One region of the Exiguobacterium sp. E17S genome, then DNA from elsewhere that is predicted to be linked to it. Evidence: a T-box and tRNA genes for the amino acid it is inferred to sense, from the RefSeq annotation. Region 1 holds a T-box; the other holds one or more tRNA genes.
The links. A T-box is a leader RNA that pairs with one kind of tRNA and senses whether it is charged. The one in region 1 lies ahead of leuS (leucine--tRNA ligase), so its partner is inferred to be a tRNA-Leu.
Positions count from the first base shown of each region.

Region 2: it encodes a tRNA-Leu, which carries the amino acid that the T-box ahead of leuS (leucine--tRNA ligase) is inferred to sense. The anticodon was not compared.

Region 1 is NZ_JBYLRU010000001.1:1,376,388-1,389,085, forward strand. It holds gene pepV (dipeptidase PepV) at 1-24, opposite strand, end outside; gene AC3B4V_RS07125 (DeoR family transcriptional regulator) at 346-564, shown strand; gene AC3B4V_RS07130 (SDR family oxidoreductase) at 674-1,306, shown strand; gene AC3B4V_RS07135 (pseudouridine synthase) at 1,367-2,086, opposite strand; gene AC3B4V_RS07140 (putative polysaccharide biosynthesis protein) at 2,073-3,737, opposite strand; gene AC3B4V_RS07145 (BaiN/RdsA family NAD(P)/FAD-dependent oxidoreductase) at 3,930-5,201, shown strand; gene AC3B4V_RS07150 (hypothetical protein) at 5,261-6,238, opposite strand; gene leuS (leucine--tRNA ligase) at 6,370-8,775, opposite strand; T-box leader at 8,822-9,044, opposite strand; gene AC3B4V_RS07160 (HAD family hydrolase) at 9,083-9,727, opposite strand; gene AC3B4V_RS07165 (peptidoglycan bridge formation glycyltransferase FemA/FemB family protein) at 9,821-10,855, opposite strand; gene AC3B4V_RS07170 (MDR family MFS transporter) at 11,039-12,217, opposite strand; gene mnmM (tRNA 5-(aminomethyl)-2-thiouridylate-methyltransferase MnmM) at 12,371-12,698, shown strand, end outside.
Region 2 is NZ_JBYLRU010000001.1:802,598-815,295, forward strand. It holds gene AC3B4V_RS04255 (Na+/H+ antiporter subunit D) at 1-55, shown strand, start outside; gene AC3B4V_RS04260 (Na+/H+ antiporter subunit E) at 59-535, shown strand; gene AC3B4V_RS04265 (Na(+)/H(+) antiporter subunit F1) at 583-819, shown strand; gene mnhG (monovalent cation/H(+) antiporter subunit G) at 803-1,177, shown strand; gene AC3B4V_RS04275 (Rrf2 family transcriptional regulator) at 1,231-1,674, opposite strand; gene AC3B4V_RS04280 (glycerophosphodiester phosphodiesterase) at 1,891-2,787, opposite strand; gene odhB (2-oxoglutarate dehydrogenase complex dihydrolipoyllysine-residue succinyltransferase) at 2,941-4,197, opposite strand; gene AC3B4V_RS04290 (2-oxoglutarate dehydrogenase E1 component) at 4,233-7,073, opposite strand; gene AC3B4V_RS04295 (amino acid ABC transporter ATP-binding protein) at 7,386-8,114, opposite strand; gene AC3B4V_RS04300 (amino acid ABC transporter permease) at 8,111-8,755, opposite strand; gene AC3B4V_RS04305 (transporter substrate-binding domain-containing protein) at 8,787-9,554, opposite strand; tRNA gene AC3B4V_RS04310 (tRNA-Leu) at 9,757-9,840, opposite strand; gene AC3B4V_RS04315 (alpha/beta hydrolase) at 9,883-10,815, opposite strand; gene AC3B4V_RS04320 (hypothetical protein) at 10,837-11,178, opposite strand; gene AC3B4V_RS04325 (S66 family peptidase) at 11,194-12,204, opposite strand; gene AC3B4V_RS04330 (DUF779 domain-containing protein) at 12,393-12,698, opposite strand, start outside.

The DNA of each region.
Region 1 (12,698 bases):
GACTTCCTCTTTCCAATTCACCATCTGATTTCGCTCCTTCATTACGGGTTTTGGATTCGTTTCCTATACACCTTCCTAGTATAGCGAATATTCGTTCAGATACGAACATCCAAATTCTGTTTTCTTTTTTATTTATTTAAATGACGAACATTAATCTAAAATAAAACCCTAATCATCGACTTTACAAACCATTTGAATATATTTTTTATGAAAACGTTCGGTTAAATTACTTGCATTTTAATATCAAAACGTTATACTAAAGGCGAAACAACTGGATATTGCATTGTCTTTTGTCACCCGAAGCTTTAGAACACTATTCTATCCATTGGGGGAGTGGTTATACCAATGAAAGATTCTACAGACCGTATGTTGACCCGGATTAAATCGATTTATCTCTACATCCAAGAGAACGGAGCTACTACGACAGCAGAGTTGGTTGAAGAGTTTGGCATCACTTCAAGAACCGTCCAGCGGGATTTGAACGTGCTCGAATACAACAATCTCATTGTGAGCCCTCGACGCGGTACATGGACGTCGAGTAAGAAACAAAAGCAAGCGGGTTGATCCACTGTTTCACTATGTATATCTTTCGATGACGCGATCCTTCGCGTCTTTTTTTTGTTATCTTTTTTAAAACGTGGGGTATAGCTATTGGGAGAAGGAGATGATAAGCATGAATATTTTAATCATTGGAGCAAACGGAACGACGGGACGCAAAATGGTCGAATTGATCGCTAAACAAGGAGATCACCAAGCCGTCGCTGTCGTACGGGAAGAAAATCAAATCAACGATTTGATTGCACTCGGTGCATCTGAAGTCAGACTTGGGGATTTGACGAAGGATGTCAGTGGCGTCGTCAGTAACGCGGACGTCGTCATCTTTGCAGCGGGTGCTGGTGGCGCATCGGACGAATTGACACGCGCCGTCGATCAGGAAGGTGCGATCAAAGTCATCGATGCAGCAAAAGCCAACGGAATCAATCGTTTCCTAATGCTCAGTTCAGTCGGTACGGAAGAACCGAAAGGCGAACTAAAAGTATATCTCGAATCGAAAGCAGCAGCAGACGCTCACCTAAAAGAAAGCGGACTCGACTATACGATCGTCCGTCCTGGTCCACTCAGCTACGATGACCCCGCAGGTACTGTTGAAACGAAAGAGCATTTTGATTCATACGAAGATCGTAAGGTGTCTCGTGACGATGTGGCGGCGCTGTTCGTTCACTTGATCGATCACCCGACACAGTCTCGTGTATTCGAAGTACTCAGCGGTCCTTATCCGATCGCAGAAGCACTACGTAATCAATAATTGAATCCCACAATAAAAGGCGATGGAATGCACATTCATTCCATCGCCTTTTCGTTTTGCTTATTCAGGTTGCCAATCAAATAACGCCAATTCCTCTTGTGTCAGTTCACGGTAGTCCCCGAGTTCAAGTGCCGGATCAAGCTCCAAGCGACCAATCGAGCGTCGTTTCAAGAACGTGACCTCTTTACCGAGAGCAAGCATCATCCGTTTGACTTGATGGAATTTCCCTTCCGTGATCGTCAATTCAAGCGTTGAATCTGTTTCTGTCGTCGATAAGATGACGAGTTTTCCTGGCTTTGCTTGATAACCGTCTTCTAAGGTGACGCCTTCCGCAATTGCCTCGACGTCTTCTTGCGTCAATACACCTGTCACTTCCGCGTAATACGTTTTTTCGACGTGTTTCTTCGGAGACATCAAGGCATGATTGAACGATCCATCGTTTGTCAGTAACAACAAGCCTTCAGTATCCTTATCAAGTCGTCCGACCGGAAAAGGTTTGAAATACGTCACGTCTTCAAACAATAGATCAATGACGGTCTCATCTCGTTTATCCTCCGTCGCACTAATGACACCCGGTGGTTTATTCATCATCAAGTAGATGTATTTTTGATACGTGACCGATTCGCCGTACATCAGAACCTGTTGCGTCTCGACATCGACATGTTGTTTCGGATCACGTACGATCTCACCATCGACTTGAATTGCCCCTGCCTTGAGCAAAAGTTTTACTTCTTTTCGGGAGCCTGCCCCCATGTTGGATAATAGTTTATCTAGACGCATGACCTCGTCCTCGTTTCAATGAAATTTTACGTCCTAATACGACTTCTGCTAATCCACTCCAAATCGAGAGTCCAGCGAAAATCACGATTCCAACTGCCGCACCAATGATCAGGATCAACAGAGATGCCCATGTCGTCTCTGGTAAGAAGGACACCATTCCCCACTTCACGAGTGCAACACCTGCTCCCATCAATGCACTGATGATTAGAATCAAAGATGTCCGGCGCAAGACCGTACTGAATGGGAACTTCACCGTTTGTGTGATCCGGAAGAACATCAATCCCGTCGCAACGAGATAACCAATGATCGTCGCATAACCAGCACCCGTTCCATCACCCGTCAAATGAATCAACGGCGCATTCAAGAGATACTTCGCAAGTAGTCCAGCAAGTGTTGCGATGATCGTGAAGTACTGACGGTTAATCCCTTGAAGGACGGCTGCCGTAACAGAATACAAGGCAAGGAACAGCGCACTCGGCGCATAACTTAACAGATAGACCCAGGCCGCTTGATCTTTCGGGAAGAGCACATGGAACGTTTCTTCACTGAGGAGAATCATCCCGACGACTGCCGGAATCGTCACGAAGAAAACGAGTTGATAAATCTGTGAGATTTGAGCCCGTACTTTCCGCATATCGCCTTGCGTAAAGGAAGCTGTCAACAGTGGAGTTGCCGACAACGACAATCCTGTTGCGACCGACACCGGAATCAAGACGATCTTATGACTATCCGCAATCAGATAGGCAGTCGCGTTTCCGGCCGCTTCGAGCGTGTAGCCGATACTTTGTAATGCGGCATTCATCGTATTCTGGTCGATGACTTGATAAAGGGGTGTCGAAAGACCAACCATGACGATTGGAATCGCATACGTCAATAATTCCTTATACAAATCCGTTAACGGGCGATCCGGCGAACGGACGGTTTGAGTAGCACGAAGTTCTTGCAAGCCGCTGGCACGTTTGCGGAAATAATAGATAAGAACCGCAACACTACCGATTGCGCCAATGAAGGCGCTGAACGTTGCAATCGTTGCGGCAAATGCTGCACCTGAATCAAATAAGTAAATCGCGATACTGACTCCTGCAAGCAAGAAGATGATTCGGACGATTTGTTCCAAGATTTGCGAAATCGCTGTTGGTCCCATCGATTGATATCCTTGGAAGTAACCTCGGGTCATACTCATCGGTGGAATCAAGAGTAAAGCGAAACTCACGCCACGAATCGTCATCGTGACGGCATCAACGTAGGCTGCTGAATCAACGTCACCACCTGGAATCGCCCGGTGTGCTAAATACGGTGCGAGAAAGAATAAAGCGAGGAAGGAAACAATCCCGGTCAAGGACATGATTTTCAGACCAGACCGATACAACCGTTCACTCGTATCATATTCTCCTAATGCATTGTATTTGGCGACGAATTTCGAGACGGCGACAGGAATCCCCGCTGTCGCGAGTCCGATCATGATCGCATAATAGTTATAGGCATAGGTATAGAACATGATGCCTGTCGCGCCGACCATGAACTGAAACGGAAAGAGATAAATCAAACCCAGTGCGCGGGAAATCAGTGACGCACCGGACAGGAGCATCGTTCCACGAACGAATCCTGAATTGCCGGAAGAAGTAGACTGCTTATTACTGACTGTGGACATGGTAACATCCCTCACGCTTTCTAATTTTTAAACTCGACACTCTGATCGTGACTGTCTCATTATACAAGTTCTCTCGTACACAATTGCAAATCATTATACCGCTGTCTATCTTGAATTGAAAGAGACGGTTTGTTTACAGTCGCAACTTCTGCTAAAGTGAAACAAGCAGAATTCTATGAATGAGGTGACCTTATGTACGATGTAATCGTAATCGGAGGCGGACCGAGCGGCTTGATGGCGACGCTCGCCTCTTTACAGGCTGGAGCTCGAACACTCCTGCTTGATAAAGGAAATAAATTAGGTCGGAAGCTTGCGATCTCTGGCGGCGGACGTTGTAACGTCACGAACCGAAAACCACTCGACGAACTCGTCCAGTCGATTCCAGGAAACGGACGTTTCCTTTATAGTGCCTTTTCTCAATTCAATAATGAATCGATCATCGAACTCTTCGAAGGGTTTGGTGTCGCCCTCAAAGAAGAGGACAATGGACGGATGTTTCCTGTCTCGGATAAAGCAGCAGATGTCGTCCGTGTATTGATCGACCAAATCCGCGCGCATGGTGCCGAGATTCAAACAGACGCGCAGGTCGCTACGCTCGACTTCCATCCAGACGGTTCTTTTGCAGCTGTCATCTTAGAGAACGGCATGCGTCTTGAAGCAAAAAGTTGCATCGTTGCAGTCGGCGGACAATCTGTTCCACATACCGGTTCGACAGGTGACGGCTACCCGTGGGCTGAAAAAGCGGGTCATACGATCACGGAACTCTTCCCAACTGAAGTTCCAATTTTGTTAGGTGATACGTTCATTCATGAAAAAACATTACAAGGGCTGTCGCTACGTGACGTCGCCTTAACGGTCCACGGCAAAAAAGATAAAGCAATCAAAACACACACGGGCGACTTACTCTTTACCCACTTCGGTTTAAGCGGTCCGATTGCTTTACGCTGTAGCCAGTACACGATCAAGGAGCGCAAACGTTCGAAGGAGACGATCGTCCATTTATCAATCGATCTCTTCCCGGACGAATCCCTCGGTGCGTTAACCGAACGCTTCCAAGCCGCGCTTGCAGCAAATCCCAAGAAAACGGTACGCAACGCCCTCCGCGGCTTCGTGCCGGAACGTCTGCTTGAACTTCTATTTGCTCAAATCGGCTTTGGCGATGAAGTCTGCACACAAGTCAAGAAACAGGACTGGACGGACTTCTTGCAAAAATTAAAGCGATTCCCACTTAAAGCAACGGGAACGCTCGACTTTGATAAAGCTTTCGTCACGGGTGGTGGCGTCTCAATCAAAGAGATTGATCCAAAGACGATGATGTCGAAAAAAGCAGAGCGGTTATTCTTTGCCGGGGAGATTCTTGATATCCACGGCTATACAGGTGGTTACAACATCACCGCTGCATTCGTGACGGGTCATTGCGCCGGTAGTCACGCCGCAGAGATGGCACGTGATACTGTCTTTTAATATGAACAAGACCCGATTCTTCTGCTTAGCAGAGGAATCGGGTCTTGTTCTGTCAGGATTTAATCAATCGGTGTAAACGATCGGCTTGAGAATTTATCCGTTACGACTAACGCGAACAACTCATTATCTTGCACGAAAATCCCTTTCGAACCATATACTTTCGGACTAGCTGTCTCGCCCGTGATCGTTTTGTCCTTTCGATCGATCGAATAGAGATAGAGCGCTTCTGAATCGAGTGTGTAGATCCGACCTTGTCGTTCAGCAAGACCAATCGGACGGAACTCAGACTCGAACGATTTCTTCGCATCACTTCGCATCCCACTCGCCGCTTCAATCTTCTCACGTTTGATGACTGACAGATAAGGCGGTTTCTGTTTTTTCTTCAATGCACGTTTTTTCTTTTCCGAGGCGTCAGGATCAATCTTGATCTTATCCTCTTTCATCGCGAAATAAGTCACCTCGACTCGTCCCAGTGCTCGAATATGATTAATCGTATAGAATTCTTTTTTCTTCGCATCATATCCAAGACCATGGAAACTATCCCGTATCGTCGTTCCTTGTACTTTTTCACGTTTTTCTTCGCTCCAGACACCGTCTTTTCGCGTAATCGTGACCAGAATCTGATTCGACGTCAGTAACGCGACTGTCTCCCCGTCAACGAGGGTCATACCGTCAAGACCAGCGAGCAACAACTTTCCTTCTTCTAACTGGAAAGATGCGTTGATACGTTCTCCGGTTCCACTGATTTCAAAGAAACGATAATCGTCTGTGACGACGAGGTACGAACCAATGGAATCATCATATAACATGTGTTGGACATTTTTGATTAACGGCTCTTCCGGGTTCGGAATAGCTGAAGGCGTTTTCGGTGGCACCTGTTTAACGGCTGCCTGATGCTTCGATTGCGTCTCGATTTTCGCGAACGTTTCCTGAATACGTGACAACGTCTCCGGCTTCGAGAAGACGAGCAGTACGCAAAGGATCAACCCCGAAACGACAGCAAAAATCGTTGTATAGACTATATAAGATCGTTTCATTGATGGTACTCGCCTTTCTTTCTCGGTTTCTGATTCAGTGTAGCAGAAGGTCGTTGAAAAAAAAAGCAGACTTGCGACGGAAATGAAGAAACCCCCTCCATTCGCGTCAAACGAATGAAAGGGGCTATGGCTTAGTTTGCCACGATGTTGATCAATTTTTTCGGTACGACGATGACTTTACGAACTGTTTTGTCGCCAATCCATTCTTGTGTCTTTTCATCAGCAAAGGCAAGTGCTTCGATTTCTTCTTTTGTCGCATCGATGTTGATTTCGATTTTCGAGCGAACCTTTCCGTTCACTTGAATGACGAATTCCATCGTATCGCTGACGAGTTTCGATTCATCGAATGTTGGCCATGCCGCATACGTCAATGTCTCTTCAAATCCAAGTTGTTCCCAGAGTTCCTCACCAAGGTGTGGTGCGACTGGTGTTAACAATTGGATGAATCCACGAAGGAAGTGACGCGGAAGAACCGGCTGTTTATTTGCTTCGTTGACGAAGACCATGAGTTGCGAAATTCCGGTGTTGAACTGGATGTTCGCGAAGTCTTCCGTGACCTTCTTGACCGTCTGGTGGTACGTCCGCTCGAAGTCAGCATCGACTTCTGTGACGTCCTGAATGTCTGCTGTCCGTTCGAACAAGCGCCAGACACGATCGAGGAAACGACGCGCCCCGTCAAGACCGTTCTCCGACCAGGCAACTGATGCATCGAGTGGTCCCATGAACATTTCGTACAAGCGTAACGTATCCGCACCATGCGATTTGACGATTTCATCCGGATTGATGACGTTACCGCGTGATTTCGACATCTTCTCGTTGTTCTCTCCAAGAATCATCCCTTGGTTGTACAACTTCTGGAATGGTTCTTTTGTTGGTACGACGCCTGCATCATACAAGACTTTATGCCAGAAGCGCGCATACAACAAGTGGAGAACGGCGTGTTCCGCACCACCAATATAAATATCGACTGGAAGCCAGTATTTTAATTTTTCTGGATCCGCGATCGCCTCTTCATTGTGCGGATCGATGAAACGAAGATAATACCAGCAGCTTCCGCCCCATTGTGGCATCGTATTCGTCTCACGACGCCCTTTCATTCCTGTTTCAGGATCCGTATAATCCAACCAGTCTTCCGCAAGCGCAAGTGGTGATTCGCCTGTACCAGACGGTTTGATTTCCGGAATGATTGGAAGTTCAAGCGGTAACTCCTCTTGGCTGAGCGTCTTCATCGAACCATCTTCCATATGAACGACTGGAATCGGCTCGCCCCAATACCGTTGACGACTGAACAACCAGTCGCGGAGACGATACGTGATTTTCTTACGTCCGACTTGATTCGTTTCGAGTTCAGCAATCATCGTCTCGATTGCTTCTTGTTTTCCAAGACCATCAAGCATATGCGAGTTGACGTGTTCGCCCTCTCCTGTATAGGCTGCTTCATCAACGTTGCCACCCGCGACGACTTCAACGATTGGCAAGTCGAATTGTTTCGCGAATTCATGATCGCGCTCATCGTGTCCTGGGACCGCCATGATTGCACCCGTTCCGTACGAAGCAAGGACATAATCAGCGATCCAGATTGGAAGACGATCACCTGAGATTGGATTGACGGCGAAAGCACCCGTGAAGACGCCTGTTTTTTCCTTCGCTAAATCCGTCCGCTCGAGGTCCGACTTCGTTTGGACTTGCGAAATGTACGTATCGACGGCTTCCTTGTGATCTGCTGTCGTGATGTTAGCTACGAATGGATGCTCCGGCGCAAGCACGAGGTACGTCGCACCAAAGATTGTGTCCGGACGTGTCGTAAAGACCGTGACTTGTTTTTTGTGTCCATCAATCGTGAAATCGATCTCAGCACCTTCTGATTTCCCGATCCAGTTCCGTTGCATCTCTTTGACAGAATCCGGCCAATCGAGGTCATCGAGATCTTCAAGAAGACGATCCGCATATTCCGTGATTTTCAAGACCCATTGACGCATCGGGACACGCACGACTGGATGATTTCCGCGTTCAGATAATCCGTCGATGACTTCTTCATTCGCAAGAACGGTTCCAAGTGCTGGGCACCAGTTGACCGCGACTTCGTCCACGAACGCAAGTCCTTTTTCATACAACTTCGTAAAGATCCACTGTGTCCATTTGTAATACTTCGGATCCGTCGTGTTGATTTCACGATCCCAGTCATAAGAGAATCCAAGTTCTTTCAACTGACGCTTGAACGTCTCGATGTTTTTCGCTGTGAATTCACGTGGGTCATTCCCTGTATCGAGGGCGTATTGTTCTGCTGGTAACCCGAACGCATCCCATCCCATTGGGTGCAAGACGTTGTATCCTTGCATCCGTTTCATCCGTGCGAGGATATCGGTTGCTGTGTAGCCTTCCGGGTGACCGACGTGGAGTCCGGCACCTGACGGATACGGGAACATATCAAGGGCATAAAACCCTTCTTTTTCTGGATCTTCTGTCGTGACGAAGGCGTTGTCTTGATCCCAACGCGCCTGCCATTTTGGTTCGATTTCGCGATGATTGTACGGCATGTCTTTTCCTCCTCTAATCTAAAAAAACCGGTCCTCCGCCCCTAGGAATAGGGACGAAAGACCGGTTTGGCTTCCGCGGTACCACCCACGTTGTCTGTCTATGACAGACCGCTTGATTCACGGATAACGGTGTGAAAGACCGGATTCGCTACTACGACTTCACGAATCGTGCTCCCTGACGAGTTCACGGTTGTTACCGACTGGTTCGCACCTTCCACCAGCTCTCTTGACGGCACCTTTCCCCTACTACTTCAGTTCCATGCAATTGACTATCTTTTCCTAGTGTAATCTGTTTCTTCCTCAAGCGTCAACGCTTCCGTAAAATTTCCTCGATTTCTGCATGCGATCGTGCTACATGATCCGCTTGTTCTAGACGTTGCATCGGCATCCGATCATCGAGAAGCGCAATCACTTCCATGCCTGCTGCTTTTGCGCCGATCATCCCGTTTGCAGCGTCTTCAATGACGAGACAATCTTCAGGCGCGTGCCCGATTCGTGATGCTGCAAGATGAAAAATCGCAGGATCAGGCTTTGAACGCACGACTTCTTCCCCACTGACGTAATGTGTGATGGGAAGCTCATAATGACGGATGACGCGTTCGATTTTTTGAAGCGAACTTGAGGAGGCAATCCCGATATCGTAACCAAGAGACGCCGCTTGCTCGATGACTTGTTTGACTCCCTCTTTTAAACCACATTCCTCCGGTTTTGCATGAATTTGAAACAACCGATGTTCTTCTTCTAGTAACGCACTAGCTGTTTCTTTTAGCTGATGCTGGGCGACAAGCTCTTCCCACATCTCATCACCTGTTTTTCCCATGAACGTCGCATACTGAACTGGATCGAGCGGAATCGATAACGTTTTGAACATTTGCTGATGGACTTCGAAGTAGCGAATTTCACTATCTAAAATGACCCCATCCATATCAAAAATAAGACCTCGTTTTTTCAAGACACATCCCCCTTAATGATCTATCATGATTTCAGCATATCAAAAAAACGACTACACGATGTAGTCGTTTCGCCTTCTTCATTTAGTTACTGTTTAACTTGTCGCCATTTGGACACTAGTTTGTCGGTAAGCTGGAAAATAATCCGAATCAGCATCTGACCCGTATCGTACACATAACTGATCGTATATGGCTGGTTGAAGAATGGATTTTCCTTGATGATACTCAAATAAACGATACCCGGTGTAACGGCATTTACTCTCAAAGAGACTATCCCGTTCTTGATATCCACCCCCGAGATGTTGTTCGACGAGACCGCGTGCTTTCGTCTGAAGAATCGCTTCGTACTCGAGTCGCTGATTCGGGAACATCTTCGCTTCGTCCCGCTTACAACCAATCAAATGACCGTGGGCATATTCTTTTCCGAGCAATACGAAGTATCCACCAACAGGTTCTCCGTCGATTTCCGCAATCAGTAACAATGGCTCACAGAGTGGATTTGCTTCAAATAATTGTTCAAAATAACTGTCCGTAAAATAGTAATGAGCCGAAGCATTCTTCCGGTCCATCGTTTCATGATACAACGCTACAAAGACAGGTAGGTCGTCTCGTGTTCCTGTTCTAACGGTTAAAGGAGAGGCAAGCGATTTGCGAATCATACTTCTCGTCTTCTTATGAAATGTCTGCATGATGTCTTCTATTGAAGGGCGTAAATCGATACTCGTCGTATGACGGATGAAGGAGACTTTCGTCCAATCCCGCATGAAGCGTTCATTACCCGTCAATGGATTAAAGCGAATCATTTCCGAGACGATCGCTTCTCGCTTTGCCCACCTTTCAAACAATAAGCGTGCATGCTGCATTTCAGTCGCAGTCAGTTGACCGATGATTTCCGGTCCACCATAGCCATACGGCGTGATGAGATCTGAATAAGGCGTATCAAAAATCCGGCGCTTTAAAAAGGGATAGAACAGTGTTCCTGCATCACCTTCATAACGGAATAGCACCGCTTGCTCAGACGGTCTAGCGTTGAGCGTGACATATTGGTGACTGTAGAAGATATCAAGAGGCTGTTGCTGTACGTGTGTCGTCCAAGTTGCGGCATCTGTGATGAATTGACACCTTTCCATTCGTGCACCTCCAGTCAAAAAGAAGCAACGTTCATATGACCTTTCTTTTTCAAGTTCTTGATTAAAAAGTACCCGTTTCTTTGCCGAAATATTCCATATTATTAAATGTTTATTTTATGATTTTCGAACGAATGACGTAACAAAAGACAGCGGTCATAATGTCCGCTGTCTTACAGATGATGTTCATGATGTGATTTTTGGAATGGCACGAAGGAAGACGACGCCCGCTAACAGAATCAATCCAATCAATGTCAAGAAGACCGCTGACATACCAGATAAATCGTAGATCAACCCTCCAACGGTCGGACTGATCATTCGCCCCGCTGAAGCAGCAATATTGACGTACCCTTGGAATTCTCCTTCTTTTCCGATTGGCGCGAGTCTCGCTGCCATGGCAGGAACCGCTGGCCAGATGAACATTTCACCAATCGTCAGGATGATCATCGCGACGAGGAACATCTTGAATCCTCCTGCGAACGGAACGATCAGATAAGACAAGAGGAAGATTCCTGTACCGGTCATCAATTGTCGCTTTAAGTCATCTCCAAACCAACGAAGAATTGGTGTTAGTAAAGGTTGTGCGAACACGATGAGTGCTCCGTTAATCGTCCAAAGAATCGAGTATTCGGAAATCGTGACACCGAGCGATTTCGTATGTACAGCAAAGGTTCCTTGCCACTGTACATAAACGAACCAAAGTAAGGCATAACCAATCGAGACGAGCAACATCGTCCGTGCCGCACCGCGTGCAAGGGGTGTGCGTGTCGTTTCGATCTCGTCATGCACCGCATGCATCCGCGCCGGTGCCTGAATCCAGGACAAACCAACGAACAAAATGATGGCAAAGGCGATGTAGAGGACGAGATTGGCGATGAAGATGTACTGAATCGAAAAGGCAGCGATTTGACCGCTGACAGCTGTCCCGAGCGCTACACCAACGTTTTGTGCGACATAGATCGCATTAAAGGCACGACGCCCGCCTTCAGGCCAAATGACACCCGTCATCGCGTAGATCGTCGGAAAAACCATCCCACCGACGAATCCAATCAATCCAAGCATCGCGACGTATCCGAGGTACGTCTGATGAAACAGCAACAAGCCGACGGAAGACAGGACAAGTCCGATGACACTGATGACAAGCGTCTTCTTGCCACCGAGACGGTCAAACGCTTTTCCACCTAAGTAGTTTCCGACGATTGCTAAGGCCGAGTTGACGAACAACGCCATCCCTGCTTTTGTCATCGACTCTCCTAGATATTCATGAATATATAATGTATTAAACGGCCATAAAAAAGAGGATCCCGTCGTATTGATGGCCATCGCAAGGACGAGGATCCAGACCGCTTTTGGTAATTTTGGCATACCTGTGGTCCTCCTATTTCATTCTCAACCTTGCCACTTTACGCAATCCGTCCCCTAGCTGTCAAGCCACTTCGCTTTTCGTCAACGAATCAAAAAATGATATAATGCAGAAAGAATCTTGCACATACTGAACCATTACTAGAAAAACAGATCATAGGAACAGGAGTCTATGCCATGTCACTTGCCCGTGTACTACCTTATACGAAACAATTACTCGAGTCCGTTATCGAACCCGGAGACTGCGTCGTCGATATGACTGCCGGAAATGGACATGATACACAGTTTTTAGCAGAACGCGTCGGTCCAGAAGGTCGAGTCCTTGCGTTCGACGTCCAGGCACAAGCCATCGAGGAATCGACTCGACGTCTCGACGAAGCCGGAATGTTAGCACGCGTCGACCTTTATCATGAAAGCCACATCCATGTCGGTGCCCGTCTTTCGGACGAACAACGTCCTGTTCGTGCCGGTGTCTTCAATCTCG
Region 2 (12,698 bases), 570 kb from region 1:
ACCGTTGACGAATCCAACGCTCTATATCGATGCCGTACTAAAAGGAGGTCGTTAATTCATGGCATTTCAAGTCTTGCTCAACTTATTTCTTGCATTCTTGTGGATGTTTCTCTCAAACAATTTCTCGGCCTCCGGTTTCGTCATCGGTTACGCGCTAGGGCTGATTGCGATGTTCGCTTTCCGTCGCGGCTTCAAAGGTCGCTTTTATCTCGGACCTGTCGTCGCACTCGTCCTATTGTTTTTCCGCTTTCTCTACGAGCTTGTCGTCGCGAACATCGATGTCTTGAAAATCATTTTAAAGCCGAAGTTAGATATTCAACCTGGTATTTTCGCCTATGAGACCGAACTCGATCAACCGTGGCAAATCACGTTGCTGTCAATGCTGATCACGCTGACACCGGGAACGCTTGTCGTTGATATCTCGGATGATAATAAGACACTCTACATTCATGCACTCCACATGCCAGAGGTCGATGAAGCGGTCGCTTCGATACGTGATAGTTTTGAGAAAGCCATTCTGGAGGTGAGTCGGTGATGTTCGATATTTTAATCTATATCGCACTCGGGGGTGTCTTTCTCTCGATGCTTGGTCTGTTTTACCGGGTCATCAAAGGACCAAGTGTTGCGGATCGTGTCATCGCGCTTGATTCAATTGGTATCAGCTTGATTTCAATCGTTGGACTTGTCTCGATCATCTTACGGACGAGCGACTACCTCGAAGTCATCCTGTTGATTGGTATACTCGCCTTCATCGGTACAGTTGCCTTTTCAAAATATATCGAGAAAGGAGAGATCATCGAACGTGATCGCAACCAATGAATTGATCGTCGCGGTCTTCGCCTTGCTCGGTATGGGATTTAGTCTCGTCACCGCGCTTGGTCTGATCCGCTTACCGGATGTCTATACGCGTGCTCACGCTGCATCTAAAAGCGCGACATTAGGTGTCATGTCGATTTTAATCGGCGTCATCATCTATTTCGTCACTGAAGATGGATTCTTCTCCTCTCGTGTCGTTCTCGGCATCCTGTTCGTGCTCATCACAGCACCGATTGGAGGACATCTGATCGCTCGTGCTGCATATTACAGCAATGTTCCGTTGTGGAAATCGTCTGTTCGTGACGACTTGTCCCAGAATAAAGAACATGTGGAACCAAAGAAACGCCAAGATGACGTATAAGTATCGATATGACAAAACCCTCGCTTCCATTCACGGAAACGAGGGTTTTTTGATTAGGAACGCTGTAAAGATGAGGCAGCAAACAAGAGCGCCAACTCATCACGATTATTTAACAATTCTTCTAATGTATGCTGTTCCAGTTCCCGGATAAAAGCTCGAAGCGCTCGTCCGAGCACACCTTTTAGACGGCATCCTGGTTCGATGACACAATGACCGTTGCTTCCAAAACACTCGACGATATCCATCGGTTCCATTTCCCGAACGACTTTCCCGATGTTGATGTCTTTTGGATCACGAATCAAACGGAGTCCGCCTGACCGACCTCTTGTTGATTCGACATAGCCAAGTTTCGCTAATTGTTGTGTCACCTTCATTAAATGGTTGGATGAGATGCCATAATGATTTGCAATCTGCGGCATTGGTGTGATGACATCCCGGTGCACCCCGAGGTACATCAACACACGTAATCCATAATCCGTATACTGTGTAATTCTCACGATCCTCACTCCATTCCTTCCCAAAACTGCACTGTTATCGTACCATGAAATACGAAACTGACTACATTGTTTTGTCTCATGGTTCGAAATTCTGATAAACCTCTATAGGGTTTACGTATGGAATGAAATATTGGATTTAAAATACGAGTTTTAAAAACAAAAAAACTATTTCTTCTTTCCTGTTCAGAAGAGAAATAGTGCTATTTCCTTTTTACCTTATTTTTTGTACAGTCCTTTCACGACATCATGAAAACGGTCGGCATAGTTCGTAAAGACTCCCGTGACACCATAGTCAAGCATACGAACCATATCCGCTTTTTCATTCACTGTGTACGGGTGAAGTAACAAATCATGCGCCCGAATGGCTGCGACGTTCTCACGTGTCAATGCTTTGAAGGAAGGACCGACACCGACCGCATACTGGCGGATTGCTGTTAATCGATCATCCGTCAATGCCTTGACTTCATTTGCTTCCATCAACTGAACCAAGGGAACGTTCGGGTCGATGGCTCTGACTTTTTGAAGACTCGCTTCACTAAACGACTGAATCAAGACTTGTCCTGATTTGACCTTGTTACTCGACAATCCGTTCTGCTTTAGTACGTCGAGCAATTTCTGTTCCATTCCCGGGTACACTTCCGGTGATTTCGTCTCGATGTAGTAATTCGCATGCTTCCCATACTTACTCAAGACTTCTTGAAGCGTCGGAACTTTCAAACCGACATACGATTTTTTCGCAAGGGTCGGGTTCGCTTCATTGAACCAGCTACCGGCATCAAGTTTCTTGATTTCAGCAAGCGTTTTATCTTTGACGGCACCCGTTCCGTTCGTCGTCCGATCAACCGTTTCATCGTGCATCGCAATCAATTGACCGTCTTTCGTCATCTGTAAATCAATTTCGATGTAATCTGCTTTGAATGTCTTATGTCCCATTTCATAAGCTGGCATCGTATGCTCTGGCGCGTATCCTGAAGCTCCGCGGTGGGCAACATTGATGATTCGATTTGGATCGAGTAACGATTTTCCTTTTGAATGTGCGCTGACATCTTCTGTCGGAAAACCTGTGCTTAATACGGCTCCTGCTACCATCGTCAACCCAATTTGTTTCAACATAATCAATTCCCCCTTGAAATATTCTTACAACACTTATCCTAAATCGTATGTATGAAGCTGATATAGAGATGATGTAAATGTCGTTTCGTGATTTGATGACAAAATGATATCAACAAAAAAAAAGACCCGCATCTAAAACGGGTCTTTTTATGATTACGCTTCGAAAATCAATGACTCTGGATCTTCAAGGAGATCTTTAATGTGCTTCAAGAACGTAACGGCTTCTTTTCCATCAACGATTCGGTGATCATAAGAGAGTGCGACATACATCATCGGACGGTTTTCCATGCGCTCAGCATCAATCGCTACAGGACGCAAGTTGATTGCGTGCATTCCGAGAATCGCGACTTGTGGACCGTTTAAGATCGGTGTCGACATGAGTGAACCGAACGTACCACCATTCGTGATCGTGAACGTACCACCCGTCAAATCAGATAGACCGAGTTTATTATCACGCGCCTTAACCGCTAGTTGAATGATGTCTTTTTCAATCTCAGCGAAGTTCTTCTTATCCGCATCACGAACGACCGGAACGACGAGACCGTCTGGTGCTGAAACGGCAATACCGATATCATAGAATTTTTTGAGGACGATTTCATCGCCTTGAATCTCAGCATTCAAATATGGCATCTTTTTAAGTGCTGCGACTGCTGCTTTCGTAAAGAATGACATGAAGCCGAGCTTGACTTCGTTTTCCTTCACGAATTTCTCTTGGCGACGTTTACGCAGTGCCATGACCGCTGACATATCGATCTCATTGAATGTCGTCAACATTGCTGCTGTTTGTTGAACTTCAACGAGTCGGTTCGCGATTGTCTTACGACGGCGTGACATCTTGATTCGCTCTTCCGGTTTCCCAGGAGCGGCTGCTGGTGCTGGTGCCGGTGTAGCAGGTTTCGTAGGAGCCGGTTTTGCTTGCTCACGTGGTGCTACTTCAAACGTCGCGACGTCTTGCACGCGAATCCGACCGAGCGGATCTTGCGTTGCCACTTGTGCTAAATCAATTCCTTTTTCACGAGCCAGTTTACGGGCAGCAGGTGAAGCAATCGGACGATCCGCAACAGATGTACTTTCAGTCGCTGCTGCAGCCACCGGTTGTTCCGCTTTTTCTTCTGCTTTAGGTGTCTCTTTTGGAGTTTCTTGTACTGGTTCTGCCGCAGCCGGTTTTGGAGCCTCGCCACCAGCAGAGATGACAGCAATCGTTTCCCCGACGCGGACTGTATCTCCTTCAGCAACCATCACCTCCGTCAACGTACCAGCTTCATCTGACGGTACTTCGATGTTGACCTTATCTGTCTCGAGCTCAACGATGGCTTCCCCTTTTTCCACGTGATCACCTGGTTGTTTTAACCAAGACGCCACCGTTCCTTCTGTAATTGATTCGGCAAGTTCTGGTACTTTGATTTCCATCGTATTCTCCCCCTATGACTCGATTCTATCTTAAGTTATGATGTGTGATTTGATACGTGTGATGGTGCTGTTGGAGTAGAAGCAGTCGCTGTGAGTGCATCATTGATGATACGTGCCTGCTCTACTTTATGACCTGACGGGTCACCTTCTGCTGTACTGGAACGACGACGACGACCGATGTAACGGACGGTTTGGATACCATTCGGTGCGACTGTCTCAAGTCGAGGTTCCATGAAGGACCACGCCCCCATGTTTTTCGGTTCTTCTTGCACCCAGAACATCTCTTCGACGGATTCATAGCGCGCGATGACTTCTTTTAAGGCTTTTGCCGGGAATGGATACAACTCCTCGACCCGGACGATTTGTAGCCAATCGAGATTCTCATCTGATTTCGAAACGGCTTCAGCTAGGTCGATTGCCATCTTACCAGAACAGAACACAAGACGTTTGACACGATCTGGCGCTTCTCCGAGCCCTGACTGTTCGATGACACGTTGGAAACTACCTTCCGTCAACTCAGAGACATCCGATGTTGCAAGCGGATGACGCAAGAGACTCTTCGGCGTCATGACGACGAGCGGTCGGACTTCCTCTTTTCCGAGAATCGCTGCTTGTCGGCGCAATAAATGGAAGTACTGGGCAGCACTCGATACGTTCGCGACCGTCCAGTTTTTCTCACCCGATAACGTCAAGAAGCGTTCTAAACGACCACTCGAGTGTTCTGGTCCTTGCCCTTCATAACCATGCGGAAGCAACATGACGAGACCTGATGTTTGTCCCCATTTCGCTCGGCTAGCTGAGATGAACTGGTCGAAGATGACTTGACCTGAGTTCGCAAAGTCCCCATATTGCGCTTCCCATAATACGAGCGTTTCCGGAGCGAAGACGTTATAACCGTATTCAAAACCAAGTACACCTGCTTCAGACAACGGACTGTTGTAGACCGAGAATGATGCAGTTGCCGTTGATAAGGCATGGAGTGGCGAGAAGCCTTCTCCTGTTTTCACATCATGAAGATTAATGTTCCGTTGTGCGAACGTTCCTCGTTCAGAATCTTGACCGCTCAAGCGGATTGGTGTTCCATCTGAGAGAATCGAAGCAAACGCCAATGTTTCGGCATGTCCCCAGTCAATTCCGTTCTTTGTCGAGAACGCATCCGTCCGGCGCTTCAGGACCTTCTCAAGTTTATGGAACACTTGGAAGCCATCCGGCCACTGTAACAATTCTTCGTTGTACGCCGTCAATGTTTCAATCGAGACCCCTGTCTCAATCGTCGGAACGCCTTTAAAGACGACGTCCGGCATGACCCCACCATACTCTTTCTCCGCGTTCGGTACTTTTTCACGAGCCGCTTTCATTTGATCATTGATCGACGTTTCAATCGATTGAATTTCGTCAGCTGTCGCATCCCCGTTCGCGACAAGCGTTTTCCCGTACAAGACACGAATTGGATCATGTTTATGAATCAAATCGTATAAGACCGGGTTCGTATTCATCGGTTCATCCATTTCGTTATGACCAAAACGACGATATCCGATTAAATCAATCATGACATCCTTCTTAAACGTTGCCCGGTACTCGCTCGCGAGCAACGCGACTGCGAGACAGCTTTCCGGCTCATCCGCGTTGACGTGGAAGACTGGGATCTCGTAACCCTTAGCCAGATCACTTGAGTAGCGCGTCGAACGGGAGTCCGTCGGCTCCGTCGTGAAGCCGATCGTGTTGTTCGCGATGATGTGAATCGTTCCGCCTGTGTTATATCCTTTGAGATTCGCTAAATTCAATGTTTCAGCCACGATTCCTTGACCTGGGAACGCAGCATCACCGTGTATCAGGATTGCAGCAGCAGCCGCTTGCTCTTGGCGTGGTGCACCTTTTTGTGAGCGATCATCTTGTGCCGCACGTGTGAAGCCTTCGACGACTGGGTCAACGAACTCAAGATGCGACGGATTGTTCGCAAGCGTCATCCGCACGTTACGTGTCTCTTGCTCGAGTTTTCGGTTTAAACCGAGGTGATACTTCACGTCGCCCGTCCAACCGTACGTGATCCCGATCGATCCTTCAGATGGTACGAGGTCGTGGTTCGGTGCATGCTGGAACTCAGCAAAGATCATTTCATATGGCTTCCCAAGTACGTGCGCCAAAACGTTCAACCGTCCACGGTGTGCCATTCCGATATTGATCGTCTCCGACCCATTCGAGATGAGGTGTCCGACGATCGTGTCGAGCAATGGCACCATCGCGTCAAGTCCTTCAATCGAGAAGCGTTTTTGACCAACATATGTTTTGTGCAAGTATTTTTCGAAGAGGTCCGTTTCAGCTAAGCGTTTGAACAACTGTTTCTTTTGTTCAGCGTCTAGCGTCGCCGTCAAAGCACCTTGCTCGATTTTCTGTCGGAGCCATTTCTTTTCATCGAGATCGTCGACATGCTGGAACTCAACTGCGGCTGCTCCCGTGTACTGCGCTTTTAAATGTTCGATGCCTTCAAACGCGTCCTGTACACCAGTTGGTGGTTCAGGACAGACGAGTGAGACTGGCATTTTTCGAAGATCTGCCTCTGTCAATCCGTACTGACTCAATTCGAATAATCCTGTTTCTCGCGGATGGTCCTTCAGCGGATAGATATCCGCCGCAAGATGTCCTTTTGCACGAATTTGTTCCGCTAAACGATTCGCCGCAAGATATTTTTCGAAATCTCCTGTCTCGACTTGCATCGGTACGACTGGTTCCGTCACGGGTGCACCATGCTCTTCGAAATAAGCACGTGTCTCCTCATCAACGGATGTCTTGTCTTCTAAAAAACGCTCGTACAATTCAATGATGTAGCCAAGGTTTGGTCCATAGAATGCTTGTTGATCTTGCTCGTGGCCTGCCATGTACGGTTCCCCCCGTTTCTATATTTCTCCCCACACATCCAGTGGATACTCGATGTGTTTCCAGCCCTCTACCTGTTAGCGCTTTCAAAAGGAATTGCATGAATAAAACGCTGAACGTCATGAGAAGGAATGATCGTGTCATTCTTCCATGAAAGTGCCTTCGTTACTATATTACTACTCTTTTCCTGTGTGTGCATTTCGAATTCCCAAATTCTCACGCTTAAATGTATAAGTTTTTCTTATGAGCGCTTAGCCAGTTATTTATGATTCGTCAAAAAACCGGCGTATCCGCATTTAGATACGCCGGTTCCATCATAAGACTTTACTAAGGAACGATTGCGTCCGTTCGTGTTGTGGAGAATCAAACAATGCTTGTGGTACGTTCTCTTCGACGATATAGCCACCATCCATGAATAAGACGCGATCTCCGACCTCACGAGCAAATCCCATCTCATGGGTCACGACGACCATCGTCATGCCTTCAAGGGCAAGTTGTTTCATGACGGCAAGCACGTCACCGACCATTTCCGGGTCGAGCGCTGACGTCGGCTCATCGAATAACATGATTTTCGGATTCATTGCAAGCGCGCGGGCAATCGCGACCCGCTGTTTTTGCCCCCCAGATAATTCGCCTGGATAATTATCGGCTTTTTCCCGTAATCCGACTTTATCGAGGAGTTCAAGTGCCCGCTGTTTCGCCTGTTCTTTATCCACTTTGCGTACTTTGATCGGTGCAAGCGTGACGTTTTCTAGCACGGTCTTGTGCGGGAAGAGATTAAAATGTTGAAAGACCATCCCGACTTCTTCCCGGACCTTGTTGATATCGACTTTTGGACTCGTGATGTCGAAATCATCGACGATGACGGTACCACCTGTAATCTCTTCCAATCGATTCAAACAGCGTAGAAACGTACTTTTCCCAGATCCCGACGGACCGATGACACAAACGACTTCTTTTTCGGCAATCGAGACGTTGATGTCTTTTAAGACTTCATTCGAACCAAATGATTTCTTTAGATTCTTTACTTCAATGATACTCATCGTAATGTAAACCTCCGTTCCAAGAACTTCGCCACTAAGGACAAGAGATAAATGATGACGAAGTACATCAATCCGACGACGGACCAGACGATGAATGGTTCAAACGTCGTTGACTGCTGCACTTGACCTTGTTGCGTCAAGTCAGCGATGCCGATAATCGACAACAACGAGGTATCTTTTAAGCTGATGATCGATTGGTTCGTAATCGTTGGTAACATCCGACGAAATGCTTGCGGTAGGATGATCTGTACCATCGTTTGACGCCCTGTCATCCCGAGTGAACGTGCAGCTTCTGTTTGTCCTTTATCAATCGACTGGATACCAGCTCGAATGATTTCCGCAAAATAAGCACCGGCATTGATTGCGACCGTCAGTATCCCTGCATACATCCGGTCCATCGATAACCATTCGAGCGAATTGAGTCCAAAGTAGATGAAGAATAACTGAACGATGAACGGCGTTCCGCGAATGACATCGATGTAGACGATCGCGATCCCGTTTAAGATTTTTAATGGTGATAATCGCATCAATGCGACGACTAAGCCAATCAGAAAGCCGACGATGACCGCGATGATGAAAATATACAATGTGACTTGAAGCCCTTCCAAGAAAAATGGAAATGCGGTTTTGACCACTTCCATTGGCTATCCCACTCCCTTATCGCCTTGCGACTTATTTCAGATACGTGTCAACGATTTTATCGTATTCACCGTTTTCTTTCAGATTCGCAAGTCCTTTGTTGATTTTCTTCATCAGATCCTCGTTCTCACCTTTTAAGACAGCGATTCCGTAGTTGTCCCCGTTGAGACGATCTCCGACAAGTTTTAATCCAAGGTTTTGTTGTTTGTTTGCATATGAGATGACAGGATAATCTTCGATCAAGGCTGCTGCGTTACCGTTCTTCACTTCTTGGAACATCGCTGGGCTGTCATTGAACTGTGTGACCGTGAAGCCAAGCTTATCTGCGTTGTCCGTTGCATATTTCGCACCCGTCGTTCCCTTTTTGACGGCTACTTTTTTCCCCTTTAAATCGTTGACGGATTTAATACCATTCTCATCTTCTTTGACGACTAGAATAAGACCAGCTTTGAAGTATGGATCCGAGAATGTGACGACTTTCTTCCGTTCTGGCGTAATACTCATACCGGCAATGGCAACGTCCAATTGGTTTGCTTGAAGTGCCGGAATGATACCGCTAAAGTCCATAGCTTCAAATTGAATCTTGAAGTTCTGATCCTTCGCGATTGCTTTCATGAGATCGATGTCGATTCCTTTGTACGTATCCCCGTCTTTATATTCGAATGGTGGATACGTGACGTCAATGCCGACCTTGTACGTCTTTCCTTCTGACGACTCTTCATCTTTCGAACCGATACTACATGCACCAAGCACGAGAACACAGCTCATCAAGAGCGCTAACAAGATACTCCCTTTTTTCATGTTTGTTTCCCCTCTCCTATGTGTTAAAGATTGTCTACTTCACTTAGTACTTTCCCTGAAGAGTACCCTCTTTAAAACGTATTTTACCAGAAAAATTCTAAAAAGATAAACATTTCTGAATTTTTATTCGTTGAAATCGTTTTCTATTCAGCAACAAAAAAGGAGGCAATCCCTTACTGGGATTGCCTCCTTCAATCATTTATGCCGCCGAGAGGACTTGAACCTCCACGGTGTTGCCACCACTAGATTCTGAGTCTAGCGCGTCTACCAGTTCCGCCACGACGACGTTGATTTATGATATTAATATAGCGGGTAACGAACTGAGTTGTCAATCATTTCGCAAGATGTTACGTACGAACTTCTCGACGACATCATCATACAATGCTGGATCCTCAAAATAGGCCATCGCGTGAGCGGCATTTGGAATGACGACGAGCTCTTTTTCCGTCGGACAAGCTTCATATAGCTCATACACCATGTCTGTCGGTACGAATGTATCCTCCCCACCATGGATGAACAAAATCGGTACTTGTGCCTTTTTGACCTGTTTCAGCGCAGATGCTTCACGGAACGTATAACCTGCCTTTAGCTTCGTCAATACACTCGTCATCCCTAAGAACGGGAAGTGTGGTAGTCGGTACATCCGCTTCATCTGGTACGCAAGGACAGCATTGACGGACGTATAGGCACAATCAGAAATGATTCCTTTGATTTGTGGTGGGAGTTGTTCGCCACTCGTCATCAATACGGTCGCCCCTCCCATCGATACGCCATGCAGGAATAGTTTCGCCTCCTGTCCGATCCGTTCAATCAGATAGTTCGACCAACTGAGACAATCTTCCCGGTCATGCCATCCGAATCCGATATAGTGACCGTCACTCATCCCGTGACCACGATTATCGGGCATCATGACATGGAAACCGGCCTGATGGTACAGATAGGCGAATCCGGCTAAATCCGTTCCGACGCCTCCGTACCCGTGCACGAGAATGACGATCCGATCTGACGGAACAGGTGACGGAAGGAAATGCCCGCGTAACGTTAAGCCGTCTTTCGCTTCAATCTCGATCCGCTCAAGCGGTTGCTCCTTGATCCACGTCTGACCAGGTTGCATCAATCGGACCATCTCGTCACTCAAATCTCGATTATTCGATAAGAATGGCTTTGGATTCGTAGCGATTGCCATCTCATAAAAATAATAACTCGCTGCTACTAATCCGGATCCAATGACTCCGATTCCAATTTTTGTTCTGCGCCGCATCTGCCCCACTCCTTCTTTCCGTTATAGCTCGATCTTCAGTTGAGCAGCATGGTCATCCTCTTCATCCTGCAAGACTTGTTGACGTAATCGTTGTTCTTGTTGCTGACGCCGGTAGGCAAACTCTTGAATGAGCTCTGTACCCGTGAATCCATCTTCTACGAGTTCGCTCAATAAATCCGTTTCTGTCTCGACGACCTCCCCCGGACGTCGCATGACGAGAACATCTCCGACTTGTGCAATCAGCAATTCATCTTCTAGACGAAGTGCATCGTAAAATGGTTCCGGTAACGTCATCCGACGGGTCTCCGGGTTGATATGGACGCGTTTATAAACGCCTAATGCTTGAAACTTACGACGTGCCATTGCGTGCTCTCCTTTTTAGTTGAACGTCAGATCGATTCGTGAATCTTTTCCTTGAATACGAACCGTACCCGTCGCTCCATTGATTAACGTCAACTGTGGCGGCTGATGACCGATGTCAAGATCGTATAAGACTGGTAAGCCCGTCTCATCCGCTAGATATTGATACACGTCTAGCCATGTCAGGTCTTCTGTAATCCTTGCAGACGTGCGCCCGAATAAAAAGCCAGCCGCATGGTCGAACCACCCAGCATACGCCATTTGTCGTAACGTCCGGTGCACCTCTGCAGAATTCGCTTCAGACACCTCGAAGTACCAGAGGATCGGTTCTCCGTTGATCTCTTCACGCTGGAAACGCTGCACATCTCCATACGGTGTGCCAATCAGATGGCGAATCGTCTCCAGACACCCACCAAGTAACCGTCCAGTCACTTCTGTTCGCTCATCAAGTGCTTTCCATTCCGTCGCTTCCGTTAGCTGAAATAACGAACCCGTTGGACGTTCTTCATCAGTCCACTCGGATTGATAACGATCGGAAGCCCATTGTGTGACGGTTCCTCCAGTTGGCGTCGCGAGCACCCGTCGCCAGGCACTTGTCGTCTCGTCCCATTCTTCACTCCGAAGCTCAACGAAAGTCGGACCATGTGCTGTCGCGATTCCCGTCTGAAGCGTCAGACTGAGCAATAACGTACTGATATCGGAATAGCCAAGCAACCATTTTGTTTGGTAAGTAGCTAGCGTCAACTCGGGTAAAAGATCAATGGCGCGTTCCCCGCCAAATGGCGGGATGACGGCATCAATCGTCTCATCCGTCATCATGTGATTCAATTCTTCGGCGCGTTGTTTGACCGGTGCACTCTCAGCAAGTTGATGCGACCAAATCGTTTCGCCTAAACGGACGTTCATTTGCCGTGCTTGTACCTGTTCAACTGCTTGTTCGACCCATTCCTGTTGCTGTTCACGTAATCCGGAGGAGGGCGCCGTCACTCCGATCGTTTGACCTGTCCAACCTAAAAATGGATATTTCATGGTGACCCCCTATAATGTCATAGTGTGAAACTATCTTCTCGTCAAAATATGAGTTCATTATACCGTTCTTATGCCGCATTACCAACTTTTATCCTGTTCGAACGTTGTGATACGAACAAAAAACACGATTCCGTACAAGCGACCTGAATGAACAAGTCGCATCGACGAAACCGTGTTTGATTCCTTTATTAGCTTGATGCTGATAGTTCAGCGTATTCCTCTTGCGTGAACGCACGGGAGCGTGTCAAAAAACGTTTCCCTTCGACACCTTCAAGAGAGAACATTCCGCCTCGACCATCCACGACATCAATGATGAGTTGCGTATGTTTCCAGTACTCATATTGATCTTCATGAATATAAAACGGACAACCACCGATCTCTCCCAGTTTTTTATCCTGATCTCCAAGGAATAGATCACCCTGCGCAAAACACATCGGGGAACTGCCATCGCAACAACCACCAGATTGATGAAACATCAACGGACCGTGTTTTTC